Regions from separate parts of the Arthrobacter sp. NPDC080086 genome, predicted to be linked through region 3. Evidence: riboswitches for the same ligand, from Rfam matches in the RefSeq annotation. Region 3 holds a riboswitch; each other region holds the start of a gene.
What was found. Region 3 has a riboswitch for thiamine pyrophosphate ahead of AB0305_RS14130 (bifunctional hydroxymethylpyrimidine kinase/phosphomethylpyrimidine kinase). Riboswitches for the same ligand answer to the same signal wherever they lie in the genome.
Positions count from the first base shown of each region.

Region 1: it holds a riboswitch for thiamine pyrophosphate, as region 3 does, so the genes downstream of both, thiC (phosphomethylpyrimidine synthase ThiC) here and AB0305_RS14130 (bifunctional hydroxymethylpyrimidine kinase/phosphomethylpyrimidine kinase) in region 3, are expected to answer to the same signal.
Region 2: it holds a riboswitch for thiamine pyrophosphate, as region 3 does, so the genes downstream of both, AB0305_RS11805 (ECF transporter S component) here and AB0305_RS14130 (bifunctional hydroxymethylpyrimidine kinase/phosphomethylpyrimidine kinase) in region 3, are expected to answer to the same signal.
Region 4: it holds a riboswitch for thiamine pyrophosphate, as region 3 does, so the genes downstream of both, thiO (glycine oxidase ThiO) here and AB0305_RS14130 (bifunctional hydroxymethylpyrimidine kinase/phosphomethylpyrimidine kinase) in region 3, are expected to answer to the same signal.

Region 1 is NZ_JBFBKP010000011.1:19,533-26,944, reverse strand. It holds gene ffh (signal recognition particle protein) at 1-1,481, shown strand, start outside; gene AB0305_RS06415 (alpha/beta fold hydrolase) at 1,551-2,300, shown strand; gene thiC (phosphomethylpyrimidine synthase ThiC) at 2,340-4,100, opposite strand; TPP riboswitch at 4,095-4,202, opposite strand; gene AB0305_RS06405 (amidohydrolase family protein) at 4,270-5,367, shown strand; gene AB0305_RS06400 (VOC family protein) at 5,443-6,318, shown strand; gene AB0305_RS06395 (hypothetical protein) at 6,404-6,841, shown strand; gene rpsP (30S ribosomal protein S16) at 7,051-7,412, shown strand, end outside.
Region 2 is NZ_JBFBKP010000029.1:30,274-37,685, forward strand. It holds gene AB0305_RS11790 (UDP-N-acetylglucosamine 1-carboxyvinyltransferase) at 1-268, opposite strand, end outside; gene AB0305_RS11795 (energy-coupling factor transporter transmembrane component T) at 369-1,172, opposite strand; gene AB0305_RS11800 (ABC transporter ATP-binding protein) at 1,169-2,728, opposite strand; gene AB0305_RS11805 (ECF transporter S component) at 2,740-3,372, opposite strand; TPP riboswitch at 3,440-3,581, opposite strand; gene AB0305_RS11810 (hypothetical protein) at 3,608-4,330, opposite strand; gene AB0305_RS11815 (DUF4235 domain-containing protein) at 4,436-4,699, shown strand; gene mnhG (monovalent cation/H(+) antiporter subunit G) at 4,742-5,149, opposite strand; gene AB0305_RS11825 (monovalent cation/H+ antiporter complex subunit F) at 5,139-5,417, opposite strand; gene AB0305_RS11830 (Na+/H+ antiporter subunit E) at 5,414-5,959, opposite strand; gene AB0305_RS11835 (Na+/H+ antiporter subunit D) at 5,956-7,412, opposite strand, start outside.
Region 3 is NZ_JBFBKP010000040.1:16,080-23,491, forward strand. It holds gene proB (glutamate 5-kinase) at 1-695, opposite strand, end outside; gene obgE (GTPase ObgE) at 685-2,274, opposite strand; gene rpmA (50S ribosomal protein L27) at 2,390-2,653, opposite strand; gene rplU (50S ribosomal protein L21) at 2,715-3,023, opposite strand; gene AB0305_RS14130 (bifunctional hydroxymethylpyrimidine kinase/phosphomethylpyrimidine kinase) at 3,389-4,900, opposite strand; TPP riboswitch at 5,061-5,158, opposite strand; gene AB0305_RS14135 (Rne/Rng family ribonuclease) at 5,341-7,412, opposite strand, start outside.
Region 4 is NZ_JBFBKP010000034.1:4,316-11,727, forward strand. It holds gene AB0305_RS12870 (DEAD/DEAH box helicase) at 1-1,060, opposite strand, end outside; gene AB0305_RS12875 (RNB domain-containing ribonuclease) at 1,346-2,848, opposite strand; gene AB0305_RS12880 (ferritin-like fold-containing protein) at 2,890-3,588, shown strand; gene thiE (thiamine phosphate synthase) at 3,644-4,336, opposite strand; TPP riboswitch at 4,363-4,480, shown strand; gene thiO (glycine oxidase ThiO) at 4,471-5,784, shown strand; gene thiS (sulfur carrier protein ThiS) at 5,781-6,017, shown strand; gene AB0305_RS12900 (thiazole synthase) at 6,023-6,844, shown strand; gene AB0305_RS12905 (VOC family protein) at 6,900-7,262, shown strand; gene AB0305_RS12910 (hypothetical protein) at 7,267-7,412, opposite strand, start outside.

The DNA of each region.
Region 1 (7,412 bases), on a different contig from region 3:
TCCGCCGTGCCCTGCTGGACGCCGACGTCGCCGTGCCGGTGGTCCGCGAATTCACCTCCCGCGTGCGCGAGCGTGCCCTCGGCGCCGAGGTCTCCGGTGCGTTGAACCCCAGCCAGCAGATCGTGAAGATCGTCAACGAGGAACTCGTCGAGATTCTCGGCGGCGAGACCCGCCGGATCCGGCTGGCCAAGACCGGCCCCACCATCATCATGCTCGCCGGCCTCCAGGGCGCCGGTAAGACCACCCTCGCCGGCAAGCTCTCGAAGCACCTGAAGTCCCAGGGCCACAGCCCCATGCTGGTGGCCTGTGACCTGCAGCGCCCCAACGCCGTCACCCAGCTGCAGGTCGTCGGCCAGCGCGCCGGCGTACCGGTGTTCGCCCCGCACCCCGGCGCCACCTCCACCGAGCTGGACCACCCGGCCGGCGACCCGGTCGCCGTCGCCCGCGCCGGCGTCGAGGAAGCCAAGCGCACCCTGCACGACGTCGTGATCGTTGACACCGCCGGCCGCCTCGGCGTCGACGCGGACATGATGGAGCAGGCGCGCCAGATCCGCCGGGCCATCGTCCCCAACGAAGTCCTGTTCGTCATCGACTCGATGATCGGCCAGGACGCGGTCAACACCGCCATGGCGTTCGACGAGGGCGTCAACTTCACCGGCATCGTGCTCTCCAAGCTCGACGGCGACGCCCGCGGCGGTGCCGCGCTCTCCGTCGCGTCGGTCACCGGCAAGCCCGTCATGTTCGCCTCCACCGGCGAAGGCCTGGACGACTTCGAGCTCTTCCACCCGGACCGCATGGCCTCCCGCATCCTCGACATGGGCGACGTGCTCACCCTGATCGAGCAGGCCGAGAAGTCCTGGGACAAGGACGAAGCGGCCCGGATGGCGAAGAAGTTTGCCGACCAGGAAGACTTCACCCTCGAGGACTTCCTCGCCCAGATGCAGCAGATCCGCAACATGGGCTCGATGAAGAAGATGCTCATGATGATGCCCGGTGCGCAGAACATCCGGCAGCAGCTCGAGCAGTTCGACGAGCGCGAAATCGACCGGGTCGAGGCGATCGTCCGGTCCATGACCCCGCACGAGCGGGTCGCGCCGAAGATCATCAACGGTTCCCGCCGGGCCCGCATCGCCCGCGGCTCGGGCGTGCACGTCTCCGAGGTCAACGGCCTGTTGGAGCGCTTCGCCCAGGCGCAGAAGATGATGAAGAAGATGGCCGCCGGCGGCGGCATTCCGGGGATGCCCGGGATGCCGGGCATGGGCGGGGGGGCCCGCAAGGGCAACAAGCCCGCGCCGAAGAAGAAGGCCCGCTCCGGCAACCCGGCCAAGGCCGCACAGGAGCTCAAGGACGCGGAGGCACGGCGCGCAGCCGGCGCCAAGGCCGTGCCCACCGGCGCCTCTTTCGGCCAGCAGGGCGACTTCGACCCCTCCCAGCTGAACCTGCCCAAGGGCTTCGACAAGTTCCTCGGCGGCAGCAAGTAGCGACACGCTGCGGCGGGCCGCGGCGTATGTCGCGGCCCCGTTGACGGACCCGTGGAATAGGCTTGGAGCATGTTCAAGGAGCGCGTAGTTTTCGTCCACGGGGCCGGCAGTTTCGGTGCCGCGGCGTGGCCGAAACAGCACGGCATGGCGCTGGCCTATGACGCGCTCTTCCTCCGCCGGCACGGCTTCGACCCGGTGGCCGAGCCGCTGGAAACCGATTTCGCGGCCGACGCCGGGATCGTCCTCGGCGCACTGGCCGACGACGGCCGCGGTGCCGCCGGAGGCCACGTCGTCGCCCACTCCCAGGGCGCCATCGCCGCGATGATGGCCGCCGTCGAACGGCCCGACCTGGTCCAGTCCCTCACGCTGGTGGAACCGGCCTGCCTGTCCCTGACGGCGGAACTGCCGGCCACCGCCGCGCACCGGGCCCTGATGGAACCGCTCTTCGATGTCCGGCACAGCCTGGGCGACGAGGACTTCCACCGTGAATTCGTCCGCCGGGTGTTCGCCGCGCACGCCCCGCTGCACGGCGCCGCCGGGGAAGTCGCGGCGGATAACGCCCGGGAGGCGCGGCGGCTCCGGCTGCAGGCCCCGGCATGGGAGGCGCCGCTGCACATCGTCCCTGGCGTTCCCACCCTGGTCCTCACCGGCGGCTGGGAACCGCTGTATGAGGAGATCGCCGGCTACCTCGTGGAGACCGGCGCCCGGCACCGCACCGCCCCGGGCGGGCACCGGCCGCAGGACTCACCGGAGGGGGACCGGGCGATCCGCTCCTTTATCGCCGACGTCGTCCGCAGCCGGCACGCCCGCGCCTCCTAACCCGCCCCTCCTTACTCCGGGCCTCCTAGTCCCAGCCTGCTAGTCCCGGGCGGCCCCCACCCCCGGATCCGGCAGGTAGACCTTGCCGCCGGAGGCGAGGAACTCCTCGCTCTTCTCCCGCATGCCCGCGTCGGCCCGGGCCGCCTGCGCCTCGGCGGAACCAAACTCGCTCCGGATGTCCTGGCTGATCCGCATCGAGCAGAACTTCGGCCCGCACATGGAACAGAAGTGCGCCATCTTGGCCGGCTCGGCGGGCAACGTCTCGTCGTGGAAGGCCTCGGCGGTGACCGGGTCCAGGGACAGGGCGAACTGGTCCCGCCAGCGGAACTCGAAGCGGGCCTTGGACAGGGCGTCGTCCCGCTCCTGCGCGCCGGGGTGGCCCTTCGCAAGGTCCGCGGCGTGGGCGGCGATCTTGTAAGTGATCACGCCGGTCTTCACGTCGTCCCGGTTCGGCAGGCCCAGGTGCTCCTTGGGGGTGACGTAGCAGAGCATGGCCGTCCCGTACCGGGCGATCTCGGTTGCGCCGATGGCGGAGGTGATGTGGTCGTAGCCGGGGGCGACGTCGGTCACGAGCGGACCCAGGGTGTAGAACGGCGCCCCCTTGCACAGCTCCTGCTGGCGTTCTACGTTTGCCCGGACCAGGTGGAACGGGACATGGCCCGGGCCCTCCACCATCACCTGCACGTCGAATTCCCAGGCCCGCTGCGTGAGCTCGGCGAGGGTGTCCAGTTCGGCGAACTGCGCGGCGTCGTTGGCATCCGCCGTCGACCCCGGCCGCAGCCCGTCGCCGAGGGAGAACGCGACGTCGTACTTCGCGAAGATTTCGCAGAGCTCGTCGAAGTGGGTGTACAGGAAGTTCTCCCGGTGGTGCGCCAGGCACCAGCCGGCCATGATGGAGCCGCCGCGGGACACGATCCCGGTGACCCGGTTGGCTGTCAGCGGCACGTACCGGAGCAGCACGCCGGCGTGAATGGTCATGTAGTCCACGCCCTGTTCGCACTGCTCGATCACGGTATCCCGGAAGATTTCCCAGGTCAGCGCGTTCGCTTCGCCGTTGACTTTCTCCAGGGCCTGATAGATCGGGACGGTGCCGATGGGCACGGGGGAGTTGCGGAGGATCCATTCGCGCGTCGTGTGGATGTCGTCCCCGGTGGAGAGGTCCATCACCGTGTCTGCACCCCACTGGGTGGCCCACTGGAGCTTGTCCACCTCCTCGGCGATGGAGCTGGTGACGGCCGAGTTGCCGATGTTGGCGTTGATCTTCACGAGGAAGGCCTTCCCGATGATCATCGGTTCGGACTCGGGGTGGTTGATATTCGCCGGGATGATGGCCCGGCCGGCGGCGAGTTCGCTGCGGACCAGTTCGACGTCGCAGTTCTCGCGCAGCGCGACGAAGCGCATCTCGGGCGTCACCTCGCCCTGCCGCGCGTAATGCATCTGGGTGACGGTCCGGCCGGGGAGGGCCCGGCGCGGTGCCGGAGGAGCGCCGCGCCACTCCGCCGAGGCGGCTCCGCGGCGGACCGCGGACTTGCCGTCGTCGAGAAGGCTGCGCTCCCGGCCGGAGTAGGGCTCGGTGTCCCCGCGTCCGGCAATCCAGTCGGCACGGAGCGGCGGCAGGCCCGCCACCGGGTCGCTGACCGGCCCCGCCGTGCGGTAGGCCAGGAACGGGGGATTTGGGGTGCCGCCGGGGGACGGCTCCAGGGCGATCTCGGTCACCGGGACCCGCAGGCCGTCGCCTTCGATGTAGGCCAACGTGTGCGACGCAAGGGCAGGGCTGTGCTGGGAATTTGTGGTGCGCAAGGGTTACTCACTTCCTTCGCCGGCATTACCCGGACAGGTTCAACGGTCGCAGGCTGCCTCAGCCCGATCTCAGCCCCTGCAAGGGCTCCCGTGTGGTCGTAGACGAAGCTACCACAGGGCCCCGGACACGGCTCCAAGGTTTCCGCCGGCCGCGATTAGGCTGGGACCCATGAGCGGCATCATCGAATTCACCGGGCCCGTCCTCACCGCCGTGAACCGGGAGCGGCGCGGCCTGTGGTCCGTGGACGGGGTGCTGACCTTCGACCGTCCGGAGGCGGCGCCGGACCAAGTCATCGACGGGTGGGTAATCCCGGGACTGGTCGACGCTCACTGCCACATCGGGCTCGGGCCCGGCGGTGACGTGGACGCCGCCGTCGCCGAAACGCAGGCGCGCACGGACCGTGACGCCGGGACCCTGCTGGTCCGCGACGCCGGAGCGGTGCACGACACCCGCTGGATCCAGCAGCGGCGGGACCTGCCCCGGATCATCCGTGCGGGCCGCCACATCGCCCGAAGCCGCCGCTACCTGCGCGGCCTCGCCGTTGAGGTGGACCCCGGTGACCTGGTCGAGGAGGTCCGGAAGCAGGCGCGGGCGGGGGACGGCTGGGTCAAGCTCGTGGGGGACTGGATCGACCGCGACGCCGGGGACCTTGCCGCAAGCTTCCCCGCCCGCACCGTCAGGGACGCCGTCAGCGCCGCCCACGACGAGGGCGCCCGGGTCACCGCGCACTGCTTCGCCGAGGACACCCTCGATGACATGCTCGACGCGGGCATCGACTGCATCGAGCACGCGACCGGGCTGCTGCCCCGCCATCTTCCGCGTTTCGTCGACCAAGGCGTGCCGATCGTCCCCACCCTGGTCAACATCGCCACCTTCCCGGACATCGCCGCGCAGGCCGAACCCAAGTTCCCGCGCTACGCCGCCCACATGCGCACGCTCTGGGAACGCCGGGCCGAGCGGGTCCTCGAGGCCCACGAGGCCGGGGTGGCCATCTACGCGGGAACCGACGCCGGGAGCGTGATTGCCCACGGGCGGATCGTCGACGAGTTGGAGGCACTGCATGCCGCCGGACTGGGCGCGGCCACCGCCCTCGACGCCGGCGCCTGGTCCTCCCGGGCCTGGCTGTGCGCCGCCGGAATCGCCGAGGGTGCGCCCGCCGACGTCCTGGTCTGCGCCGCTGACCCGCGGCGGGATCTCTCCACGTTGCGGAATCTGCGCGCCGTCGTCCTCCGCGGGGACGTCATCGGCGCGGCATCCGCGGAATAAATTGAAGCTTCAAGTAATTTTATCTGGTGAGAGCCGCCGAATGACGGCTGAACCCCACAGCACCGGAGTGATGCAATGACCACCAACGCCGCCACCCAGGACCTCTTGCCGGCCGACCTCTCGATGGGCACCGTGATGCTCAAGGTCGGCGACCTGGCGATGATGACCGACTATTACCAGCGCGCCCTCGGCCTGGAGGTGGTGGCCGAGCAGGGCGGCGGCCTCTACCTCGGACGCGGCCAGACGCCGCTGGTGCACCTCGCGCCGGCCCCGGGACTGAACCTCCCCTCCCGGGGCGAGGCCGGGCTCTTCCACACCGCCCTCCTGTTCGAGGACCAGGCGGCGCTGGCCGCCACCGTCGCCACCGCAGCCCAGTACGATCCCCGGTTCTTCACCGGCAGCGCGGACCACCTGGTCAGCGAGGCCTTCTACTTCAACGACCCCGAGGGCAACGGCATCGAGCTGTACTGGGACCGTCCGCGCGAGGAATGGTCCTGGGATGGCGCGAATGTTGTCATGGACAGCTTGGCGCTGCCGCCGCAGCGTTACCTGGAGCAGCACCTCACCGAGGCGTCGCTCGCCGGCCAGCACGAAACCGGCGCCGGCGTCGGGCACGTCCACCTCCAGGTCGGCGACGTGCAGTCCGCCCACGACTTCTACGTCGGGACCCTGGGCTTCGAAAAGACCGCAGGCTGGCACGGCCAGGCGCTTTTCGTCTCGGCCGGCGGCTACCACCACCACATGGCCATGAACGTCTGGAACAGCCGCGGCGCCGGCCCCCGGCGCGACACGCTGGGCCTGGGCGAGGTGCTGATCGAGGTGCCCTCCGGGGACGACATCGGCGCCCTCGCGGACAGGCTCAAGGTCGCCGGCGTCGCGTCCCACCACACGGGTGCGGAGCTCCGGTTCGACGACCCCTGGCGCAACCGGATCCGGGTCGCCGTCCGCTGACCGGCCTCCGGGCCGCCAGCCGATAGGCTGGGACCACGCCACACGCCGCGGCCCCCGGGCCGCCCGAAATCCAAGGATGAGCCCCGTGGGATTTACCGAAGTCTTCGTCGCCACCCATGACGCCGCGCTCAAGCGGGCCGCCGCCCTCGCCGGGGGCGCCCCCGCCGGCCCGGACGCCGTCCGGATCGAGGGCATCAGCGACTACGAGATCGAACGGCTGGGCGACCTCGCCGGCACCGCCGTCCACGCCGCCGGCGCCGACTACGAACTCGCGATGGTCGACGTCTCCAGTGACGCACTGCTCGGCGTGCCCGCCGCCATGGTCCGGACCCTCGCCGAGCTGCTTAGCTACGAGACCGACGAGGGCGAACGCGTCCTGGCCGACGTCGCCGGGCAGTGGGCGGCCGAGGAGGACATGCCCTTCGGTGCCGCCGAGGCCCTCGGCCACACCCGGCGGATCGCGGAGCTCGCCTCCGCCGTCGACCCCGCTGCCCGCACCGAACTGTACGTCTGGACTGCCTGAGCCGGACTGCGGCGCCACCCGCGGCGACCCGCCGCGGGTGTTAAGTCGAAATCGGCGCGGTGATCTGGCACAATGATCAGGTACTTGATCTGCGTGGCCCCTCTCTCCGCGTCTGGATCTTGTCCTTTTAGAACCCCCTAGTATGGCCCGCCCCACGGGTGCAGAACGCCGGGTTCGACCCCGTTTCAGAAACAGGAGTGACCACAAAAGTGGCCGTTAAGATTCGCCTTAAGCGCTTCGGCAAGATGCGCGCCCCGTACTACCGCATCGTCGTCATGGACTCACGCTCCAAGCGTGACGGCCGTGCCATCGAGGAGATCGGCAAGTACCACCCGACCGAAGAGCCCTCGTACATCGAGGTCGACTCGGACCGCGCCCAGTACTGGCTCGGCGTCGGCGCTCAGCCGTCCGAGCAGGTTGCCGCGATCCTGAAGATCACCGGTGACTGGCAGAAGTTCAAGGGTCTGCCCGGCCAGGAAGGCACCTTGAAGACCAAGGCTGCCAAGGAAGGCTTCGTAGCCCCGGAGAAGGGCTCCGTCATCATTCCGGAAGCCATCACCAAGAAGGCCAA
Region 2 (7,412 bases), on a different contig from region 3:
TGACGTCCACGGCGCCGGAGAGGGTGTGGCCGCCCTCCACGCGCAGGTGGGTCATCTGGGGCCGGCCCACCTTGACGATGGTGCGGCCGAAGATGGACTCCAGGCGCTGGATCATCTTCAGGCTCAGGTTCTGCTTGCCCTGTTCCATCCGGGCGACGGCGCTCTGGCTGGTGCCAAGCTCTGCGGCAAGTTTGCCCTGGGTCCAGCCCTTTTCGCCGCGTGCGTCCTTGAGGACCGTGCCGAGGTGTTCTGCAGTGGGAAGCGTCATACCCAAGAAATATCACACATGAGTTACCGACCGCCTCCGGATGCGCTTCAAAGCGCGTAACGTCACACCCCTAGTCGGATGGTGCGATAAATCGCGCTGGTCACTGCTGGCCGAGGAACACCATGTTCCAGGTCCCTGCGGCGACGGCGGCGGCTACTGCCGACCCGGCGATCACCACGCCGCCCAAGACCACCCACACATCCAACCCGGTGAAACGAGCCTGCCGGGCCCAGGTCCGCCGGGCACCGCCGAAGCCGCGCGCCTCCATGGTCACCGCCAGCCGCGACGCCCGCCGGACCGCCTGGACCAGCAGCCCGAAGCTTTGCCCCAGCATGGCCCTGAGCCGTTGCGCCGGGCTGCCGTGCGAGCCCACGCCGCGGGCCCGCCGGGCCATCCCGATGGTCTGCCATTCCTCCGCCATGAGTCCCACCAGCCGCATCGCCGCGAGGGTGCCCAGCACGAACCGGTGCGGCAGCTTCGCCTGCTGCGCGAGGGCGTCGGCCAGGTCCGTGGGGTCGGTGCAGCTCATCAGCAGCACGGCCGGCAGCGCGATCGCGAGGCCGCGCAGCAGGAAGCCGAGGCCCAGCTGGAGTGAGCCCTCGCTGATGGACCAGAGCCCCACGTCCAGCAGGATCCGGCCACGGTCCGGGGCGAGGATGGCGGTGCTCCAGCCGCCCAGGGCAGCGGCCAGGATCAGCGGCCAGCCGCGGCGCCAGAGCAGGGCGGGGGTGAGCCCGGCCAGCGGGAAGAGCAGCACCTCGAAGGCCAGCGCCACGGACGCGGAGACCCAGTCGATGGACAGGGCCAGCGCCACGGTGACCAGCACGACGCCGGAGAACTTGGCCAGCGGGTTGGCGCGGGCCAGCAGGGCGCGGTTTCCCTCCAGGGTCAGGGCTTCCCTCATGCCGCCACCCCCTGCAGCTTGAGCTCGTCGCCGCCGAGGACGTCACTGAATTCGGCGTCGTGGGTGACGGAGACGACGGCGGTGCCGGCGTCCAGGAGTTCGGAGAGGAAGGAGGCCAGCTCGGCCCAGGTGTTGGCGTCCTGGCCAAACGTGGGTTCGTCGAGGACCAGGACCTGCGGGTGGGCGGCCAGCACGGTAGCCACGGACAGGCGCCGCTTCTCGCCGCCGGAGAGGGTGTAGGGGTTGGCGTCCACCAGGTCCCGCAGCCGCAGCCGCTCCAGCAGTTCGTCCACCCGGTCCGCGCCGCGGCCCAGCTGCCGCGGCCCGAAGGTCAGTTCGTCCAGCACCCGGCCGGTCACGAACTGGTGTTCGGGTTCCTGGAAGACCGTGCCGATCCGCGGGATCAGCTGCTGCGCCTTCCAGGCATAGGGGTCGATGCCCGCGCCGGCGCTGAGGTCGGTGGTAGCGGACACGGTCCCGGCCACCGGGGCCAGCAGCCCGGCGAGGGTCAGGGCGAAGGTCGATTTCCCGGCGCCGTTGGGCCCGGTGATGGTGAGCGCGCGCCCCGCACGGACCTGCGCGGCGATACCCTCCTGCACCGGCACGGGCGGCACGGCGCGGAAGCGGGTCCGCAGGCCGCCCCGGCGGGGACGGTCGCGGGACACGGCCAGGGACTCTGCGGCCAGCAACAGCCGGCCCGCTTCGAAGCCGGGTTCCGGACCCTGCCCGGTGTCGCCGGCGCTCCGGGCGCGGGTGGCCGGCACGTGGCCCGGGACCCAGACCCCGGCGGCGATCAGCATCTCCCGCGCCTCGGCCAGCACCCGGTCCGGCGGCCCGTCCAGCAGTACGGCGGATTCGCCCGCGCTGCCGGGCTGCAGCACCACGATCCGGTCCACCAGGTCCTTCCACACGGAAACCCGGTGTTCCACCACCACCAGGGTGGCGCCGGTCCGGTCCAGGCAGCGGCCCACGGCGTCGCGGACCTCCAGCACACCGGCGGGGTCGAGGTTCGCGGTGGGTTCGTCCAGCAGCAGGAGCCCGGGCCGCATCGCGAGGATGCCGGCCAGGGCCAGCCGCTGCTTCTGCCCGCCGGAGAGGGCAGACGTCGGGTGGCCCAGGGGCAGGGATCCGAGCCCGACGTCGTCGAGCGCCTCCCCTACCCGGGCCCAGATCTCCGCGGGCGGGACGGCGAGGTTCTCCGCCCCGAACGCGACGTCGTCACCCACCCGGGAAAGCACCACCTGGGTCTCCGGGTCCTGCTGCACCAGCCCGGCGCGTCCGCGGCGGTCCCGGGGTGGGGCCCCGTCGATGAGCAGGCTGCCGGTCTCGTCGGCGTCGTCGGCGTCCGCGTCCGCGCCGCCGCCCTCGCCGAGCACCCCGGCCAGGGCGTGCAGCAGGGTCGACTTACCGGCGCCGGAAGGTCCCAGCAGCAGGACGCGTTCGCCCGGGCTGATGTCCAGGTCCAGTCCGCTGATGGCGGGCCGGGACCGTCCGGCGTGCCGCCAGCCCCAGCCGCGGGCGGTGACCGCGGCGGGGCGGACGTCGTCGGCGTTCATGCGCGCGGGTGTCAGGAGAAGACGGGTTCGGTGGCCGCCTTGCGGGAGGCGAAGGAGGCCAGCACCCCGGTCCGGGCCAGGCCGCGGGTGGCGATCCAAGCCAGGCCGCCGGCGATCACGGCACCGGAGATGGCGCAGAAGACGATGTAGGCGGCCTTGTCCCCGGCCTCGAAGGCGATGTTCCAGCCCCAGGGCAGGAAGCAGTCGTTCAGGCCGCAGAAGAGGCCCGCGCCGGCGCCGGCGAGCAGGGAGACCGGGAGGTTGAACTTGCTGTAGCGGAAGGCGGCGAAGACCAGCTCCGCGCCGAGGCCCTGCAGGATGCCCGAGATCAGCACGGTGGTGCCGTACTGGGAGCCCATGATCAGCTCGCCGGTGGCGGCGACGGCCTCGCAGAACAGCGCGGCGCCGGGCTTGCGGACCACCAGCATGCCGAGGACCGCGGGGATCATCCAGCCGCCGGCGTAGAGGCCGGTCAGGGGCGGGTAGACGGCGGTGAGCGGGACGGACACCACGTTGGAGCCCTGGTCCCAGGCCCAGAAGATGACGCCGCCGGCAATCGCGATCAGCGCCGCCAGGACAATGTCGACCACGCGCCAGCTCTTTTTGCCGGCCGCTGTGGTGCGGGGGGTGGAAATATCGGTCATGTCGTCCTCCTGAGGTACAGGAGGGGAGGGTATTCCGGCCACGGCGGCCGCTGCCGCGTGTTCCGGACACCCTGAGAACTCGACTCCCTTGCGCCGGTACTAACCGGATCAGGTTCGAGGGTCTGCGGCTGTCCGCACTCTCAGCGCCCACCTACGGTTCCCGGATTCCTCCGGAAGGGTCCGACGGCGGCGCTCCCCTGTCGTTATGAATGTCGCCCGTGTGGGCTGGCCCAGTTTACACCCGCGCCGCCGGGGCCCGCCTCCCCTCCCTGCCGAGCCGGATCAGCACGATCCCGGCCGCCACGAACCACGCCCACATCAGGAGGCCGTAGCCGCCGTAGAGCGCCGGGACGAGGTACCGCAGCGCCTCCGCGAGCAGCCCCAGGGCACCGGCGCCGATGCCCAGCCAGCCCACCGCCCGGGAGAGCCCTGCCCGCACCATGGCCACGGACATGAGGAGAATGCCCGCCGCGGAAAGCACCCCGGCGACGGCGGGTGTGTTGTTCTCGGCGATCACCGCCTCGGCGGCGGCGCTGATCCGCTGCCGCGCGGCGTCGTCGGCCGCCCCGGCGTACCGGTCGCTGAGGTAGACCAGCACCAGAGAGCCGCGGCTGGTAACCGGGATGGCGAGGATCAGCGCCCAGGACAGCCCGCCCACCAGGGCGCCGCCCAGCGCCAGGCCCCGTGCCAGTCCCTCTGCCGCCGGAGCGCACGCCAGGAACAGCGCAGCGAAGACGGGCACCGCCAGGATGTTCGGGACCGTCCAAAGCAGCTGCTCGGCGACGTAGACGGGCTTGTTGCGGGCGATGAACTCAAGCGTCGGCACGGCCCCGTCGACCGGCGGCGGCGCGATGAAGTCCAGCACAAGGGCCAGCACCAGCAGCACCACGAACGCGATCGAGCAGCAGCCGGCCGCCAGCTGGAACGGCGCCCAGGGTGCGCCCCGGTCTCTGTCCATGCCCGACGGTAGGCCGGGCGGCGCGCGGCGGACAGGGGCGTCCGCCCCGGACCGGTGTGCCAGTAGGCTAGGGGCAGTCCTGTTTCCACCCGCAAGGAGCACGAAATGAACATTGTCATCAAACTGCTCGGCACCGGCATCAGCCTGGTCGCCGGTCTCGTCGGCACCAAGCTCGTGGACACCGTCTGGGAGAAGACCACCGGCAACAAGCCGCCGAAGGGCCACGACGACGACGTCCCCACCACGCTGCGCCAGGCCCTGACCTTCGCGCTGATCTCGGCCTCGGTGAGCGCCGTCATCCAGGTCCTCGCCAACCGCGGCACGCAGCGGGCCATCACTCGCTTCGCCAAGACCCAGGACATCGTCTAGGCGCACCGCACCACCGGACTCCGACGGGGAGTCCCCCGGGCATCAGTCCCGGCGGGGCTCCCCGTCCTCGTTGAAGCCGCGTTCCCCGGCGGCCTGCTGCACCACCGCTTCGAGCTCATCCGCGCTCAGCAACTCCGGGTGGAGGTGCTTGGTGCGGTAGCCGGCGCGGCCCACCATGTGCGCGGAGACCGGGACGGTCAGCAGCTGGAAGATCCACGCGACCACCAGCACCGGCCACACCCACCAGGTGCGCATCTGCAGGCCCACGGCGCACAGCAGCAGGAACAGGCCCAGGACCTGCGGCTTGGTGGCGGCGTGCATCCGGCTCATCAGGTCCGGGAAGCGGAGCAGGCCGATCGCGGCGCCGAGGGACATCAGTGCACCCACCACCATGAACACGGCGGACACGGCGTCGATCACCGTATCCCCGGAGAAGGTCTCAGGATTCATGGGGGTGCCTCCTGCGGTCGGCTACGAAGCGGGCCACGGTCACGGACCCGACGAAGCCGATGATCGAGATCGCCACCAGCAGCATCAGGTTGTTCAGGTGCCGGTTGACGGCCATGTCGATGCACAGCGCGGCGCCCAGGATGGCCAGCAGCACGTCGGTGGCGAGCACGCGGTCCAGCAGCGAAGGCCCTCGGGCGATCCGGATGATGGCGCCGCCCGCCGCGAGGGACAGAATCACGGCGGTCACGGCCAGGACGATCGGCATCATGCGGCTGCCTCCTGTTTGAGGGCGGAAACTTCCTCCGGGGAGCCCATGATCCGGATCAGGCCGGCCTCAGTGTCCCGGACGTCCTTGCGGAGCCTGGCGGCGTCCTCGGCGTCGCGGACGTTGATGCCGTGGATATAGAGCGTGGACGTACCCCTGTCCACCTCCACGACCAGGGAGCCCGGAATCAGCGAGATGACGTGGCCGGTGGCGGTGACCAGGAGATCCGAGTGGCTGCGGAGCGGGACCGCGACGATGGCGCTGACCACCCGGGGCCCGCGCACCACGGCGAGGTAGAGCAGCTGGAAGCTCGCCGCGACCACCTTGCCGAGGAACACCAGGCCAAAGGGGACGGCGCGCAGCACGTTGAACCGTCCGCCCAATTCCACCGGCGGCAGGTAGAACAACCGGGCCACGAACACAGCGATCAGCGCCCCGAAGAGCAGGTTGCCGGCGCTGAAGTCCTGCCAGAGGGCGCCCCAGACAATCACCAGCCAGACCAGCAGCGGCAGTTCCTGGCGCAGCGAGATGCGTTTGCGGGTCATTTGCCGCCTCCCTGGGCCACGGGCTGCGGCGGGGCCGGGACCGTGACCTCGTCGCCGAGGACCGCGTGGATGTAGGAGGACCGGTCCAGCATCTCGGCCGCGGACTGGCCGGAGAGGCGGAACAGCGGCCCGGCGAACACGGTCAGGGCCACGCCGAGGATGACCAGCGCCAGAGTGGAACCGACCATGGTGCGCGGCAGCAGGCTCACCGTGTGGCGTGCGGAGGATGTCCCGGCCCCGCCGGTTCCCTGGGACTCACCGCCCGGGGCGGCGAGCAGCACCGGGTCCGGGTGCTCGGCGTCCTCGGGCTTGCGCCAGAAGGCACGGTTCCAGACACGGGCGATGGCCAGCAGGGTCAGGAGGCTGGTCAGGACGCCGCCGGCCACCAGCGCGTACGCCAGCGGGGTGCCGAGCAGGACGCCGGCCTGGAGCAGGCCCAGTTTGCCCAGGAAGCCGGAGAGCGGAGGGATCCCGGCGAGGTTCATGGCCGGGATGAAGAACAGCACGGCCAGCAGCGGGGAGAGCTTGGCCAGGCCCGCCACCCGGTCCACGGAGGAGCTGCCGGCGCGGCGTTCAATCAGCCCGGTGACCAGGAAGAGGCTGGTCTGGATGGTGATGTGGTGCGCCACGTAGAACACCGCGGCGCCCAGGCCGGCCACCGAGGACATCGCCAGCCCGAACACCATATAGCCGATGTGGCTGACCAGGGTGAAGGAGAGCAGACGTTTGATGTCGCTTTGCGCGAGCGCGCCCAGGATCCCCACCACCATGGTCAGCAGCGCCACCACCATCAGCGGGGAGTTGAAGGTGTCGCCGGGGAAGAGCAGCGTCTCGGTGCGGACGATCGCGTAGACGCCCACCTTGGTGAGCAGGCCGGCGAACACCGCCGTAACCGGGGCGGGGGCGGTCGGGTAGGAGTCGGGCAGCCAGAAGGAGAGCGGGAAGACGGCGGCCTTGATCCCGAACGCCACGAGCAGCAGCACGTGCAGCAGGTTCCGGGTTCCCTGGTCCAGGTCCCCCAGCTTCATGGCCAGGTCCGCCATGTTGATGGTGCCGGTGGCGCCGTAGATCATCGCGATGGCGATCAGGAACAGCACCGAGGAGACCACAGAAACCACCACGTAGGTCACGCCGGCGCGGATCCGGGGCCCGGTGCCGCCGAGGGTCATCAGCACGTAGCTGGCCGTCAGCAGGATCTCAAAGCCCACGTAGAGGTTGAACAAGTCTCCGGAGAGGAAGGCGTTGGACACCCCGGCCACCAGGATCAGGTAGGTGGGGTGGAAGATCGAGACCGGGGCGTCGCTGTCGCCGTCGGCCATGCCCTGCCCGGTCGCATAGACCAGCACGGCCAGGCTCACGGCGGAGGAGACCACCAGCATCAGCGAGGAGAACTGGTCCACCACCAGCACGATCCCCCACGGCGGCAGCCAGCCGCCGATGCTCACCGCCGCCG
Region 3 (7,412 bases):
CCGGTCCCCACGCCGGCCTTGCCGGTGCTGCCAATCGAGACGCCCTCGAGGTCACGGGGGCCCGCGACGTGCGGGATCCTCCGGGCGCCGCGTGCGGGCGGCCCGTCGTAGAGGGAGTCGACGTCGGAGAGCAGCACCAGCGCGTCGGCGCGGACCAGGTGGGCCACCAGGGCGGCCAGCCGGTCGTTGTCGCCGAAGCGGATCTCGTGGGTGGCGACGGTGTCGTTCTCGTTGACCACGGGCACGACGCCGAGGTTCAGCAGCCGGTCCAGGGCGCGGAACGCGTTGGTGTGCTGGCTGCGGCGCATGAAGTCGTCCGCGGTCAGCAGGACCTGGCTGACAGTGACCCCGTGGGCGCCGAAGGCGTGGGTGTAGCGGGCCATGAGCAGGCCCTGCCCCACGCTCGCCGCGGCCTGCTGGGTGGCGAGGTCGCGGGGGCGCTTCTCCAGGCCCAGCGGTGCCAGGCCGGCGGCGATCGCGCCGGAGGAAACCAGGATGATCTCGGTTCCGGCGTTGCGCTTGTGCGCCAGGGCGTCGGCCAGGCCGGTCAGGGCCTCCTCGTCGATGCCGCCCTTGATGGACGTCAGCGAGGAGGAGCCGACCTTGACGACGATCCGGCGCGCGTCGGCCAGGAGTGCCCGGCCGGGAAATACTGCCGGCGTCACGTCGCCGGCCCGGGTGGCGTTACTGGTCATCGGCGTCGCCGAGTCCACTCTCCTTGAGCGGCTGCTGGGCGCGGCGGCCGCTGACCGATTCGGTCCAGATGCCGGCCTTGCGCTCGGCTTCCAGCTCGGCGCGGGCGGCGGCCTTGGCGTCGCGGCGTTCCTGCTGTTCCTCGCGCTTCTGGCCGCGGGTGGGCCGGTCGCCGATGTCCGCGAAGCGGATGTCGGTGCCGCGCGGGGAGGCCAGCAGTTCCGCGCCGGCCATCATGGTGGGCTCCCAGTCGAAGACGACGCCGTCGTCCTCGCCGATCACGACGGCGTCGCCGGGCTTGGCGCCCTGCTTGAACAGCTCGGTTTCGACGCCCAGCTTGGCCAGCCGGTCCGCGAGGTAGCCGATGGCTTCCTCGTTGGTGAAGTCGGTCTGCTTGACCCAGCGGACCGGCTTTTCGCCCAGGACGCGGAACAGCGGCTCCATGCCGCGTTCCTCGCGCCGGATGGTGAAGCCGGATTCGTTGACCGCGCGGGGGCGCAGCACCGGGGCGGCGACCTTCGGCGGGGTCGCGGCGACGGCATCGCGGGCGGCCTTGACGATCTCGGCCATGGCGAAGCCCAGCTGGCGCAGGCCCTCGTGGCTGGTGGCGGAGATTTCGAAGACGCGGTAGCCGCGCTTCTCCAGTTCGGGGCGGACGAACTCGGCCATGTCCTTGCCGTCGGGCAGGTCCACCTTGTTCAGGGCGACCAGCCGCGGGCGGTGATTCAGCGGAACGACCTCGCCGTCGGTGCCGGCGTAGCTCATGTCGACGGCGTACTTCTCCAGCTCGGCCTCGATCACGGCCAGGTCGGAGAGCGGGTCGCGGTCAGATTCGAGCGTGCCGCAGTCGAGGACGTGGACCAGGGCGGCGCAGCGTTCGACGTGGCGCAGGAAGTGGTGGCCGAGGCCCTTGCCCTCGCTGGCGCCCTCGATCAGGCCGGGCACGTCGGCGATGGTGAAGCGGACGTCGCCGGCCTGGACGACGCCGAGGTTAGGGATCAGGGTGGTGAAGGGGTAGTCCGCGATCTTGGGCCGCGCGGCGGACATGGCGGCGATCAGGCTGGACTTGCCGGCGGACGGGAAGCCGACCAGGGCGATGTCCGCGATGGACTTCAGTTCCAGGACGATGTCGCTGGATTCGCCCTCGATGCCGAGGAGGGCAAAGCCGGGGGCGCGGCGCTTCTGCGAGGACAGGGCCGCGTTGCCGAGGCCGCCGAGGCCGCCGGCGGCGGCGATGTATTCGGTGCCCTCCCCCACCATGTCGGCCAGGACGGTGCCGTCCTTGCTCTTGACGACGGTGCCTTCGGGAACGGGCAGGACCAGGGTCTCGCCGTTCTTGCCGCCGCGCCAGTCACCCATGCCGGGGCCGCCGTTGGTGGCGTGCCGGTGGGGGGCGTGGTGGTAGTCCAGGAGGGTGGTGGTCTGGGGGTCGACGCGGAGGATGACGTCGCCGCCGTTGCCGCCGTTGCCGCCGTCGGGTCCGCCGAGGGGCTTGAACTTTTCACGGTGGACGGAGACACACCCGTGACCGCCGGTACCGCCGGATACGTGCAGTACTACCCGGTCTACAAAGCTGGCCACGTGGATCTCCTCAGTGCTGTTCCCGGTCCGCAAGGTCCCGGAATGATTGTAATGCGGTTAAAACACCGGTGGAGCGGACCCATTGGCCCGCCCCACCGATTGTGAAACGTAGGTGTTACTCTGCGGCTGCAGCAGCCACGATGTTCACGACGCGACGGCCGCGGCGGGTGCCGAACTCGACAGCGCCGGGGGTCAGTGCGAACAGGGTGTCGTCGCCGCCGCGGCCAACGCCGGCGCCCGGGTGGAAGTGGGTGCCACGCTGGCGGACGATGATCTCGCCGGCGGAAACAACCTGGCCGCCGAAGCGCTTCACGCCGAGGTACTGGGCGTTGGAGTCACGACCGTTGCGAGTGGAGCTCGCGCCTTTTTTATGTGCCATTTGGAATGCCTGCCTTCAAAAAATTCTGGGAAACTGCGGGAACCTGATCAGTAACGGAAAGTTACTTGATACCGGTGATCTTGACCTTGGTCAGTTCCTGACGGTGACCCTGGCGCTTCTTGTAACCGGTCTTGTTCTTGTACTTCTGGATGACGATCTTGGGACCACGGAGGTCTTCCAGGATCTCAGCCGTAACCGTTACCTTAGCCAGGTCCGCTGCGGCAGACGTGACCTTGTCACCGTCCACCAGGAGCAGTGCGGGCAGCTCAAAGGTGCTGCCGGCTCCACCGGGGACGCGGTTCAGGGTAACGAAGTCTCCAACAGAAACCTTCTCTTGGCGGCCGCCTGCGCGGACAATCGCGTACACCACTGGGGAACTCACTTCTCTCGACGTTTATTACTAGATTTGCGTGCGGAACCTGGCCCCGAAATACCGGAGCGGCTCACGCTGTGCCTCAACGCCGGCAGGTTCCCCGGGGGAACCCATGAGCTATCCCGTGGATCATCCGTCCCGCGTGGGGTGGACAGGTCCTCAGGGTCATAACCCAAGTGTTGGCGTAAGCACCGAAGATCAAGACTACGCTAATTTCGCCTTCGGCCGCAAACGAGGCAGGCCCCGGAGAGTCGGGCGTGACCGGTGCCACAGTGCCGTTTTCCAAGGAACCGGACCGGGCGCCGCAGCCGCTTTCGGGAACCGCGCCCCACCACCTTACCGGCCGCGGCTCCCGTTCCGGGTCAGGCGTGCAGCCTCGGCGCGTCGAAGAAGTCCACCTCGAAGCGCACCGAGTGGACGAACGCCTCGGTCATGGCGCCCCGTTCGGCGGCGGAACCGCGGCGGGCGGCGGCATCCGTGTAGCGGATCGCCTGCCGGGTTGACTCGGCGAAGGCCGCGTCCGCGTAGGTCCGCAGCCAGGCGGCGTAGGGGTGGCCTTCGTCCGCGCCCGCGGCGAGGAACTGTGCGTGCAGCGCGGCGCCCACCTCGGCATAGAGCCAGAAGCACGGCAGCGCCGCGGCCACGAGGACCCCGTAACTGCCGGCCAGGGACGCGGCATGCAGGTGGTCCACGTAGGACTTGGTAACCGGACCCTGCCGCGGGGTGCCGGCGCGCCCGGCGAGCCAGCTGCGGTGCAGTTCCGACTCAACCTCCAGGCACTGGGCGGCCGAGCGTGACCAAAACAGCTGCTCGGCCTCCGTCGGGGCAAGCGCGGCGGCGCGGGAGAGCACCCGGGAGTAGCCGTTGAGGTAGAGCGCGTCCTGGCCGAGGTAGTAGGCGAACTCGTGCTCCGGCAGGGTCCCGTCGGCCAGGCCCCGGATGAAGTCCAGGGCGTAGATCTCCGACAGGCCCTCCGCGGCGATGGGCTCGAGGCCGGTGGCAAAGTCGCCGGGTTCCCTAAGGCGTTCCGTGAAGTGTTCCGTGCCGGCCCCGGGCCCCGATTCCGCCGGCTGGGCGAGGTGGTGGAAGTGGTGGACGGGTCCGTTGCCGGTGCCGACGTCGAGCCGGACGGCCTCGCGCAGCGCCCCCAGCAGCCAGGGCTTGACGCGGCGCAGCGCCGCTTCCCAGTCCCCGCCGGCGGCGTAGGCCGTGGCAAGGGCCGAGGACAGCGAGCACCCGGTGCCGTGGCTGTTGCGGGTGTCGACCCGCTCCCCCGGCACCACCACGGTCTCGCTGCCGGGCAGTCCCGCGCTGTTGACCAGCGCGTCCGGGCACCCGCCGTCGGCGTCCTCCTCGAGATGGCCGCCCTTGACCAGGACCGTGGTTCCGGCCAGCGCGGAGAGGCGCTTGCCCTGCTCCAGCGCCTCCGCCCAGCCGGCGGCGACCGGTTCATCCAGCAGGAGGGCGAGTTCGGCCAGGTTCGGGGTGACCAGGTCGGCGAGCGGCAGCAGGGTGTGCAGGGCCGCGACGGCCGATTCCTGCAGCAGCCGGTCACCGCTGGTGGCAACCATGACGGGGTCCAGGACGACGACGGCGGGCCGGGTACGTTCCAGCCACGCCCGCACCGCGTCGATGACGCCGGCGTCGCCGAGCATGCCGATCTTGACGGCGTCGATGGTGATGTCCTCGGCGATGGCGTCCAGCTGCTCGGTCAGGAAGGCGGCGGGGGGCACGTGCACGGACCGGACGCCGCGGGTGTTCTGCGCGGTCAGGGCGGTGATGGCGGCCATGCCGTAGCCGCCCATGGCCGCGATGCTCTTCAGGTCCGCCTGGATTCCGGCGCCGCCGGAGGGGTCGGAACCGGCGATGGCCAGGACCCTGGGGACCGGGGCCCGCCCGGTGGCCGCGTGGGCCGTGCCGGCCGACGCCTCGGGTCCGGCGGCGTCGGCCCTGGATGCCGGGAACACCGTCTGCAGGAAACTGGCGCCGGCCGCGGGAGTGGTTGAGAGAGCCGCGGGTGCTACCGCGGGTTGGGTCGAAGACAAGAGACATCCCTTCGCCGGTGCTAACCGGACAGGTTCAACGGGTGTGGATCTCAGCCGGCCCGATGCGCGGCACCCCGTGTCGCGTTCCAGCGTAGCGCCCCTCCCCGGTTTCGCTGCCCGGCGGCCCGTTCTGCCCGGTCCCACCTCCGGCCGGACTCCCCTTAACCGGCTCGCGGGTACCGCCCGGAGTCGACGCTTCGAAACGTCGAGTCCGGGAGATACCCGCGAGTGGTACTGAGCGGTACCGGGTGGTGCGGCGGCGGAGCGGTTTAGAGCTCCGAGGCCGGTACGCCGACGCCGAGGATGATCGGGCCTCCGTTGTCCTTGACGACCGGCTTGACCGTTTCCGGTGCCTTGGCCTCGTGGACGGAGCCCTGGCCGGACGGGGCGGAGGCCTGCCGGCGCTGCTCGACGGCGGTCTCGTTGGCTGCCCCCTGGGCACGGCTGGCACTACGGTGCCGCCGCGGACGGCGCTGGCCGGTGGCCGGTTCCGCTGCCGCCGGAGTGCGGGTGGCGACGGGGGCCGCCGTCTGCGCGGCCGTCTTGGGAGCCTCCTGCCGGCGGGTGTCCTGCTTCGGAGCCTCCTGCTGCCGGGTGTCCTGCTTCGGAGCCTGCTGCGGGGCAGCTTCCCGACGGGTTTCCGGCTCGGCCGCACGGTTGCGGGCGTTCGGCGGCTGGATCCGGGCCGTGCGGGCACGTCCCCGGCCCCGGGTGGCTCGGGACTGGTCAGCGGACCGACCGCCGGCCGGAGCCTCGGCGGGTGCCTCAGCCTCCGGGGCAGGGGCATCCACGGACCGTTCCTCCACAGCCGGCGCTTCCACGGACGGGGCGGCCTCGCGGGCCGCGGTCGCCGTGGTCCCGGACTGGCGGTTCCGCGAGTCCGAGTCGCCCAGGTTGGCGAACGCCTCAGTCAGCAGGTCCAGGGTCAGGGCCGGCTGCGGCGCCTGTTCGGCGTGCTCGACGAAGGGCAGTGCCACCTGCTCGCCCCCGAAGGTCAGCACGGCGGCGGGACGGCCGGCTGCTTCCTCGGTGGAGGCCAGCTCGACGGCGGCGTCCAGGGCCGCTTGCCGTGTCTCGGCGTCGGGCGCTGCGCTGGCGTCGCCGTCGTGCAGGTGGGCCGCGTGGGCGGCCGCCGCGATATTCGCCAGCGCTGCACGGGTGGCCTCGGCCTTGGCGTGCCGCTCGGCCTCGGTGGGCTCGTGGTGCCCGGCCGCCGGCACCTGCTGCTGCTGGCCCTCGGTGCCCTGGCCGCCCTTGCCGCGGCGGCGCTTGCGCTCGTTGCGGGCGGCGGGCTGCTGCTCGGTGCGCGGAACATGGTGTTCCGCGGCGACGGTGTTGGCGCGGCGGTGCTCGACCGGTTCGTCGTGCGTGACGACGCCCCGGCCGGCGCAGGCCTCGCACTGCTCACCGAAGACTTCCAGCAGGCCGGTGCCCATCCGCTTGCGGGTCATCTGCACGAGGCCGAGCGAGGTAACCTCGGCCACCTGGTGCTTGGTCCGGTCCCGGCCCAGGCACTCCACCATGCGGCGCAGAACGAGGTCGCGGTTGGATTCGAGCACCATGTCGATGAAGTCGATGACGATAATGCCGCCGATGTCTCGCAGGCGCAGCTGGCGGACGACTTCCTCGGCCGCTTCGAGGTTGTTCTTGGTGACGGTTTCCTCGAGGTTGCCGCCGCTGCCGGTGAACTTGCCGGTGTTGACGTCCACCACGGTCATGGCCTCGGTGCGGTCAATCACGAGGGAGCCGCCGGACGGCAGGAAGACCTTGCGTTCCAGAGCCTTGTGGATCTGCTCGTCGATGCGCCAGGCGGAGAAGATGTCCGTGTCCTTGGTCCACTTCTCGAGCCTGCCCACCAGGTCCGGCGCCACGTAGGTGACGTAGGCCTCGATGGTGTCCCAGGCCTCCTCACCGGAGACGATCAGCTTGGAGAAGTCCTCGTTGAACACGTCGCGGACCACCTTGATGGTCAGGTCCGGTTCGCCGTAGAGGAGCTCCGGGGCGAGGATCTTGGTGGACGTGGCCTGGCTTTCGATGCCCTCCCACTGGGCGCGGAGCCGGTTGATGTCATGCGTCAGCTCCTCTTCCGAGGCTCCCTCGGCCGCGGTGCGGACGATCACGCCGGCGTCTTCCGGCAGGCGGTCCTTGAGGATGCGCTTGAGCCGGTTGCGTTCGACGTCGGGCAGCTTGCGGGAGATGCCCGTCATGGAACCGCCGGGCACGTACACGAGGTACCGGCCGGGCAGCGAGATCTGGCTGGTGAGCCGGGCGCCCTTGTGGCCCACCGGGTCCTTGGTCACCTGGACCAGGACGGAGTCGCCGGACTTGAGCGCGTTCTCGA
Region 4 (7,412 bases), on a different contig from region 3:
CGTCGATGCCGCGGGCGGCGACGTCGGTGGCGACAAGGACATCCACCTTGTTGTTGCGGAAGGCGCGCAGCGCCTGTTCGCGGGCGCCCTGGCCGAGGTCACCGTGGATGGCGGCGGCCGCGAACCCGCGGTCCACGAGTTCCTCCGCGACCTTTGCGGCGGTGCGCTTGGTCTTGGTGAAGATGATGGTCCGGCCGCGGCCGCGGGCCTGCAGGATCCGGGCCACCACCTCGACCTTGTCCATGCTGTGGGCGCGGTAGATCAGCTGGCGGATGTCCCGCTTGGTCAGGCCCTCGTCCTCGGGGTCCGCGGCGCGGATGTGGGTGGGCTGGCTCATGTAGCGGCGGGCCATGGCGATGACCGGGCCGGGCATGGTGGCGGAGAACAGCAGGGTCTGGCGCACGGCCGGGGTGGCGGCGATCAGCGTCTCGACGTCGGGCAGGAAGCCCAGGTCCAGCATCTCGTCGGCCTCGTCGAGGATGACCATCTTCACGTTCTTGAGCACCAGGTGCTTCTGCTTGAACAGGTCGATCAGGCGGCCGGGGGTGCCGACGACAACTTCCACGCCCTTCTGCAACGCATCGACCTGCGGCTCGTACGCGCGGCCGCCGTAGATGGTGGCGATCCGGGCGTTGCGCTTGCGGGCGGCGTTCTGCAGGTCGTTGGCGACCTGGACGGCGAGCTCGCGGGTGGGGACGATCACGAGGGCCTGCGGGGCACCCGGTGTCGGGAGGGCGTCGTAGCCTGCGTCGTCGCGGCCGATGACCCGCTGCAGCGCGGGGATGCCGAAGCCGAGGGTCTTGCCGGTGCCGGTCTTGGCCTGGCCGATGATGTCGTGGCCGCCCAGGGCCACCGGCAGGGTCATGGCCTGGATGGGGAACGGGTGTGTGATCCCGGCGTCCGCCAGGGATTCGACGATGTCGGCGCGGACGTTGAAGTCGGCGAACGTCTTTTCCGGAAGGGCGTGGGGCGCCTCGTCGGAGCTGATGGTTTCTTCCGGTTCGATCGATTCCGTGCCGGATTCGTCGGTCAGAAGCTGATGCGTGTGCAATTCACTCACGGGGAGTTTCCTTATTCATTTGGGTTGCGCTGCCTGCTCGACGGGGCGGCGGAGGGCCGTTCCGGAGCACGCTCGGTAGGCGCAAGCAAGTCCAGTGGAGCCGATCGCGGGCTATCTAGATGCTGGCACTGGGACCAGCGGGTGTGTCTCAAGATCGCGTAGGGGCGGGCTTGTTGATTCGAAATTACGAGGAAATCAACGACCGGGCATCCATTACTACCCTTCCAGTCTAGCCGTTCGGCCCCTGCGTCCCCGACGGCGCGGCCGTTGCGGCGCGGTGCGGCCTCAGCCCGCGAGCTCCAGCCGCACCTCGCGGGCGGCGATGTCAGCCGAGACGACGCGTACCCGGACCAGGCTGCCCGACTCCATCTCACCCGGGCATCGGGCGGTCACGGCCGGCTCCGCGATCTGCACGATTCCGGACGGACCGTTGCCGTTTCCGTTCGCTTTTGTCCCATTCCCGTTGCCGTTGCCGGCCCCCGCGCCGTTACCGTTGGCGGGCTTCGACCCGGAGATGACGACGGCGTCGAACTCCTGGCCGACGTGGTTGACCAGCAGCGCCGCCTCGACCGTGTCCAGCGACATCCGCTCCAGCTTCCCGGCGAGCTGGTCCGAGGCGGCCATGATCGCGGGCAGGGACGGCAGCGCCTCCCGGGCCCAGGCGGGAACTTCGGCGCCGTTCGAGAGCGCCTCGCAGATGACCAGGACGAACCGGTCGATCAGCCGCCGCAGCGGGGCGGTGGAGTGCGCGTAGGACGCGCCGATGGCGGATTGGATGGCGTCGTCCGGGACGCTGCCATCGAACGGGGTGTACCCCGCGCCGCGGAACAGCATCCCGGCCGAGTGCAGGATGGCCAGCTGCTTGGGGTCCGTGGGGTCCAGGGTGCGCAGGTATTCCCCGTAGCTGGTCTGCCCGTCCCACGGCTTGCCGAGCGCTCCGGTCTGCCGGCGGAAGTGGCGCAGGGAGCGTTCGTCCGGCGCGGGCATGGTCCGCAGGATGCCCACCTTGCCCTCGAGCATCAGGCCCGCGGCGGCCATCCCGGTCATCAGCGAGATCTGCGCGTTCCAGTCCTCCACCGGCAGCGGGGGAGCCGCGACGATCCGGTAGCCGCCGTCGGGGAGCTGTTCGATTTCCTGGTCCGGCATGTTCAGGCTCGCTCCGCCGCGCTGCCGCTCGAGCTCCACCCGCTTGCCGCCGACCTCTTTCAGCAGTTCCAGAACGGGGGCGGCCGTGCCGGCGTCGAGGTCCGCCTGCACCCCGGCGTAACTGAGCTTGGCGCGGCTGATGACCCGGGCGCGGCGCACCAGGACCGAGGACACCTCGGCGGCGGCGTCGAGCTCGAACTCCCAGACGAAGGCCGCGCAGAGCTGGCCGGCCAAGAGGCTGCCGGCGGCCTCGCTGATGACCTCGGGGTGGAGCGGGATGCGGCCCTCGGGCGTGTAGAAGGTCTGCCCGCGGCGGCGCGTCTCGGCGTCGAGCGGGCCGCCGGGGGCCACGAAGGACGGGACATCGGCGATCGCGTAGAAGACCTTGTATCCGTCGCCGGAGCGGTCAATGAACAGGGCCTGGTCCAGGTCCGTGGACGACGCCGGGTCGATCGTCACGAACTCCACGTGGGTCAGGTCCAGGCCGGGAAGTTCGTGCCCGGCCACCGCCGCCTCGGCGTCGCGCAGCGCCTCCTCGGGGAACGGCCCAGGCAGTTCCAGTACTGTTCGCAGGGCCTTCAGCGCCCCGGCGAGCTGGTTTTGCTGCTGGCGGACGCTCGGCGTCAGGCGATGGTGAGACACGAAAGTCAGGGTAGCCCGAAATCCGCCGCTAGTCTTGAACGATGAGCACTCCGACGCCGGATTCCGCCCGCGATCACCGCTTTCTCACGGACCTGCTCGGCGTGATGGCCTACAGCGAACTCTCCGCCTTTGAACGGCTCTCCTCCGACGCCCGCTACGCGCCCACCCTCCGGGACCGGGCAGTGCTGGGCCGGCTGGCGGTGCGGGAGTTCGAGCACTACGAACTGGTGTGCGCCCGGCTGCAAGCCGTGGGTGAGGACGTGGAGGGCGCCATGGTGCCGTTCCAGCGCTCGGTTGACCACTTCCATGAGCGGACGCGGCCGGCCGACTGGTTCGAGTCGCTGATGAAGGCTTACGTCATCGACACCGTCTCCGCCGACTTCTACCGTTCCCTGATTCCGCGGCTGGATCCCGCCACCGCGGAACTCGTGGAGCAGGTCCAGGCCTCCGAAGAGGCCACCGGGGTGCTGCGTGAACGGCTCAAGCAGGCCCTGGCCGACGATCCCCGGCTGGCCTCCCGGCTGGCGCTGTGGGCACGGCGGCTTCTCGGCGAGGCGCTGACCCAGGCGCAGCGGGTCGCGGCCGACCACGCCTTCCTGGCCGTCCAGGGTTCGGAAGCAGCGGGCAACGGGGCAACGGGCAACGGCGTCCCTGCGGGCACGGATCCGGTCCGGGCGCTGCTGACTTCGCTGGCCACGGCGCACTCACGCCGGATGACCCTGCTGGGCCTGGCGGGGTAGAGGGCCTGCGGCCGGTGAGGCCGAGGCGACCGGCCGCGCTTAGGCACGGCCGCGACTAAGCCCGGGCGTCGAGGGCGGCGAGCAGGGCCTGCGCCGCAGCGGCGGGGTCCTCCGCCTCGGTGATCGCCCGGACCACCACGATCCGCCGGGCCCCGGCGTCGAGGACCTGCTCCACATTTGTCAGGTCGATGCCGCCGATCGCGAACCACGGCACGACGCCGGCCACCTTGCCGCCGTCGCCCGCGGCCTCGGCGTGCTCGATCGCGTCGGCGGCGTAGCGGACCAGGTCCAGGCCGACGGCGGCCCGGCCGGGCTTGGTGGGTGTCGCCCAGACCGGGCCCACGCAGAAGTAGTCCAGCCCGCTCCGGCCCGGCGCGGCGGCGATGGCGGCGTCGACCTGCTCCGGGGTGTGAGTGGACAGGCCGATCACGGTGTCCTTGCCGAGGAAGTCCCGGGCCGCTCCGAACGGAATGTCCTTCTGCCCGATATGGAACACCGGCGCGCCGGCCAGCGAGGCCAGGTCCGCGCGGTCGTTGACGGCCCAGAGCCGGCCGTGGCGCGCCGCGACCGTGTGCAGGACCTCCAGCAACTCCAGTTCCTCCGCGGCTTCGATGGTCTTGTCCCGGAGCTGGATGATGTCCACGCCCCCGGTAAACGCGGCATCGACAAAGGCTTCAAAGTCTCCGCGGTCCTTGCGGGCATCGGTGCAGAGGTACAAACGGGCGGTGCTGTGGACATCCTGGCTCATGCCCCAAGCGTAGTTCCTCTAAACTGGGCGCATACCGCGGGAGCCCCGCAGGCCGGTGACGGCGCAGGGCTGAGAGGGCGTCAGAGCCGACCGCTTGACCTGATCCGGCTAGTACCGGCGTAGGGAAGGAACCCATGAACACCACCCCCAGCCCTAAGGCCCGGCCGCACGGCCCCGGGGCCCCGCCTGACGGCCGCCACGGCGCCGTCGACGTCGCCGTGATTGGCGGGGGCGTGATCGGCTACGGCATCGCCTGGGAACTCCGGCGCTCCGGACGCACCGTGGCGCTGGTCGACGACGCCCCCGGGGACGGCGCCAGCTGGGCCGCCGCCGGCATGCTAGCCCCCGTCAGCGAACTCCACTACCAGGAGGAGGGCCTCCTGCCCCTGATGCTGGAGTCCTCCCGGCTCTGGCCCGCCTTCGCCGGCAGCCTCGCCGACGGGGGCGACGAAGGCGCCGGCACCGGCTATCTCACGACGCCGACCCTCGCCGTGGGCGCCGACGCCGCGGACCGCCAGGCGCTCGCGGACCTGCGCGCCCTCCAACTGGCCTCCGGCCTGTCCGTCGGACCCCTCACCGTGCGGGAGGCCCGCCGCCGCGAACCGTTGCTCAGCCCGGCGATCTCCTGCGCCTTCGAGATCCCCGCCGACCATCAGGTGGACCCGCGCCGCCTGATCACCCGGATCACGGCGCTGCTGGCCGCCGACACCGGGTTCCGGGCCGTCCCGCAACGGGCCGAGGGCCTAATCCAGGCGGACGGCCGGGTCGCCGGCGTGCGGCTCAGCGGGGGAGGGGAGATCCGGTCGGTCGAGACCATCGTGGCCAACGGCCTGGGCGCCGCCGCCCTGCAGGACCTCCCGGCCGGGCTCACCCTGCCGCTGCGGCCGGTCCACGGCGACATCCTCCGGCTCCGGGTGCCCGAACGGCTGCGTCCATTGCTGAGCTCCACCGTGCGCGGACTGGTCCGGGGCGTCCCGGTCTACATTGTTCCGCGCGGGGACGGCACCGTGGTGGTGGGCGCCACCCAGCGCGAGGACCAGGCCCGGGACCGGGCCGTCTCCGCCGGCGGGGTCTACCAGCTGCTGCGCGACGCCCAGCAGCTGGTCCCGGCCGTCGCCGAGCTGGAACTCGACGAGGCCACGGCCAGGGCCCGCCCCGGCACCCCGGACAACGCCCCGCTGCTGGGACGGGTCCGTGCCGCCGGCGGCGGCCACGTCCCGGGCCTGGTGATCGCCACCGGCTTCTTCCGGCACGGGGTGCTGCTGACCCCGGCCGCCGCGGCCATCTGCCGGGAGCTGCTGGACGGCACCCCGGACCCGCGGTGGGACGGGTTCCTCCCGGACCGCTTCGACCGCCCGCACACGGACGCTGAGCACAGCCAGTCGACCAGCCAGGCGCACAGCCCTACCAATGCTCTCCACCCCGCGACCCACAGGACAACCGCATGAACATCACCCTCAACGGGAAGCCGCACGCGCTCCCGGACAACGCCACGGTCGGCGCCCTCGTCAGCGGCGTCACCGGCCGGCCCCTGGCGGACAACGGCCAGGCCACGGACGGACGCAAACTCGGCGTCGCCGTCGCGCGCAACGCCGAGGTCGTGCCCCGCAGCCGGTGGCACGCAACAGAACTCATCGAGGGCGACGACGTCGAACTCGTCACCGCGGTACAGGGAGGATGAACGGCATGAAGGAAGCAGACACCGCGCAGGAGCCCGCCGTGAAGGCCACGGCGCACCGCGACCCGGTGACCTTCGACGGCGTGGAGCTGGGCTCCCGGCTCATCATGGGCACCGGCGGCGCACCCAGCCTCGACGGCCTCGGCGCCGCACTGGAAGCGTCCGGCACGGAACTGACCACCGTGGCGATGCGCCGCTACTCCCCGGCCGAGAGCGGATCGCTGTTCCAACTGCTGGCCGACCGCAACATCCGGGTGCTGCCCAACACCGCAGGATGCTTCACCGCCCGCGACGCGGTGCTCACCGCCGAACTGGCCCGCGAGGCGCTGGAGACGGACTGGGTGAAGCTCGAAGTGATCGCCGACGAACAGACGCTGCTTCCGGACGCCCTGGAACTGGCCGACGCCACCGAACAGCTGGTGGCGCGCGGGTTCAAGGTCTTCGCCTACACGAACGACGATCCGGTCCTGGCGCTGCGCCTGGAGCACCTCGGTGCCACGGCCGTCATGCCGCTGGGCGCGCCGATCGGCACCGGCCTGGGCATCCTGAACCCGCACAACATCGAACTGATCGTCTCCCGGGCCTCGGTACCCGTGGTCCTCGACGCCGGCATCGGCACGGCCTCGGATGCGGCGCTGGCCATGGAGCTGGGCTGCGATGCCGTGCTGCTGGCCACCGCGGTGACCAGGGCACAGAACCCGGTGCTGATGGGAGAGGCGTTCAAACACGCCGTCGCCGCGGGCCGCCTGGCCCGGCTGGCCGGCCGCATCCCGCGCCGCGAGCACGCGCTGGCGTCCTCCGGCATGGAAGGCCGCGCCGAGTTCCTCTAGGGACCGCGGCCAGGGACCGCGGCTACCCGCCGGGGGAGCGGGGTAGCCTAGGCGCATGAAGATGCGCCTAGAAGTGATCCAGGTTCCGGTGGCCGACGTCGACGCGGCCAAGGAGTTCTATTCCGAGCGACTGGGGTTCGTGCTGGACCACGACGTCGAACACATCCCGGGGATGCGGGTGGTCCAGCTGACGCCTCCCGGCTCCGCGGCGTCAATTGTGATCGGGACGGGAATGACCGGGATGAAGCCCGGCAGCCTCGAGGGGCTGCAACTGGTGACCCCGGACCTGGCCGCGACGCGCGCGGAGTTGGTGGGCCGCGGGGCGGAGGTCAGCGAAATCGAGGACATGGGCGGCGTCCTATTCGCCCACCTCAGCGATCCGGACGGCAACCGCTGGGTGCTGCAGCAGGCGCTGTAGGGGGCTAGGAGCGCAGGATGGCGTTCAGCCGCTCCGTGTCCTGGGCGGTGCGGGACCGGCCCAGGAGCACGACGGCGGCAACCGCGGCGGCCGCGGCGAGCAGCAGCGGCAGGATCCACGGGATCCAGGTCAGGCCCGGCTGATAGCCGA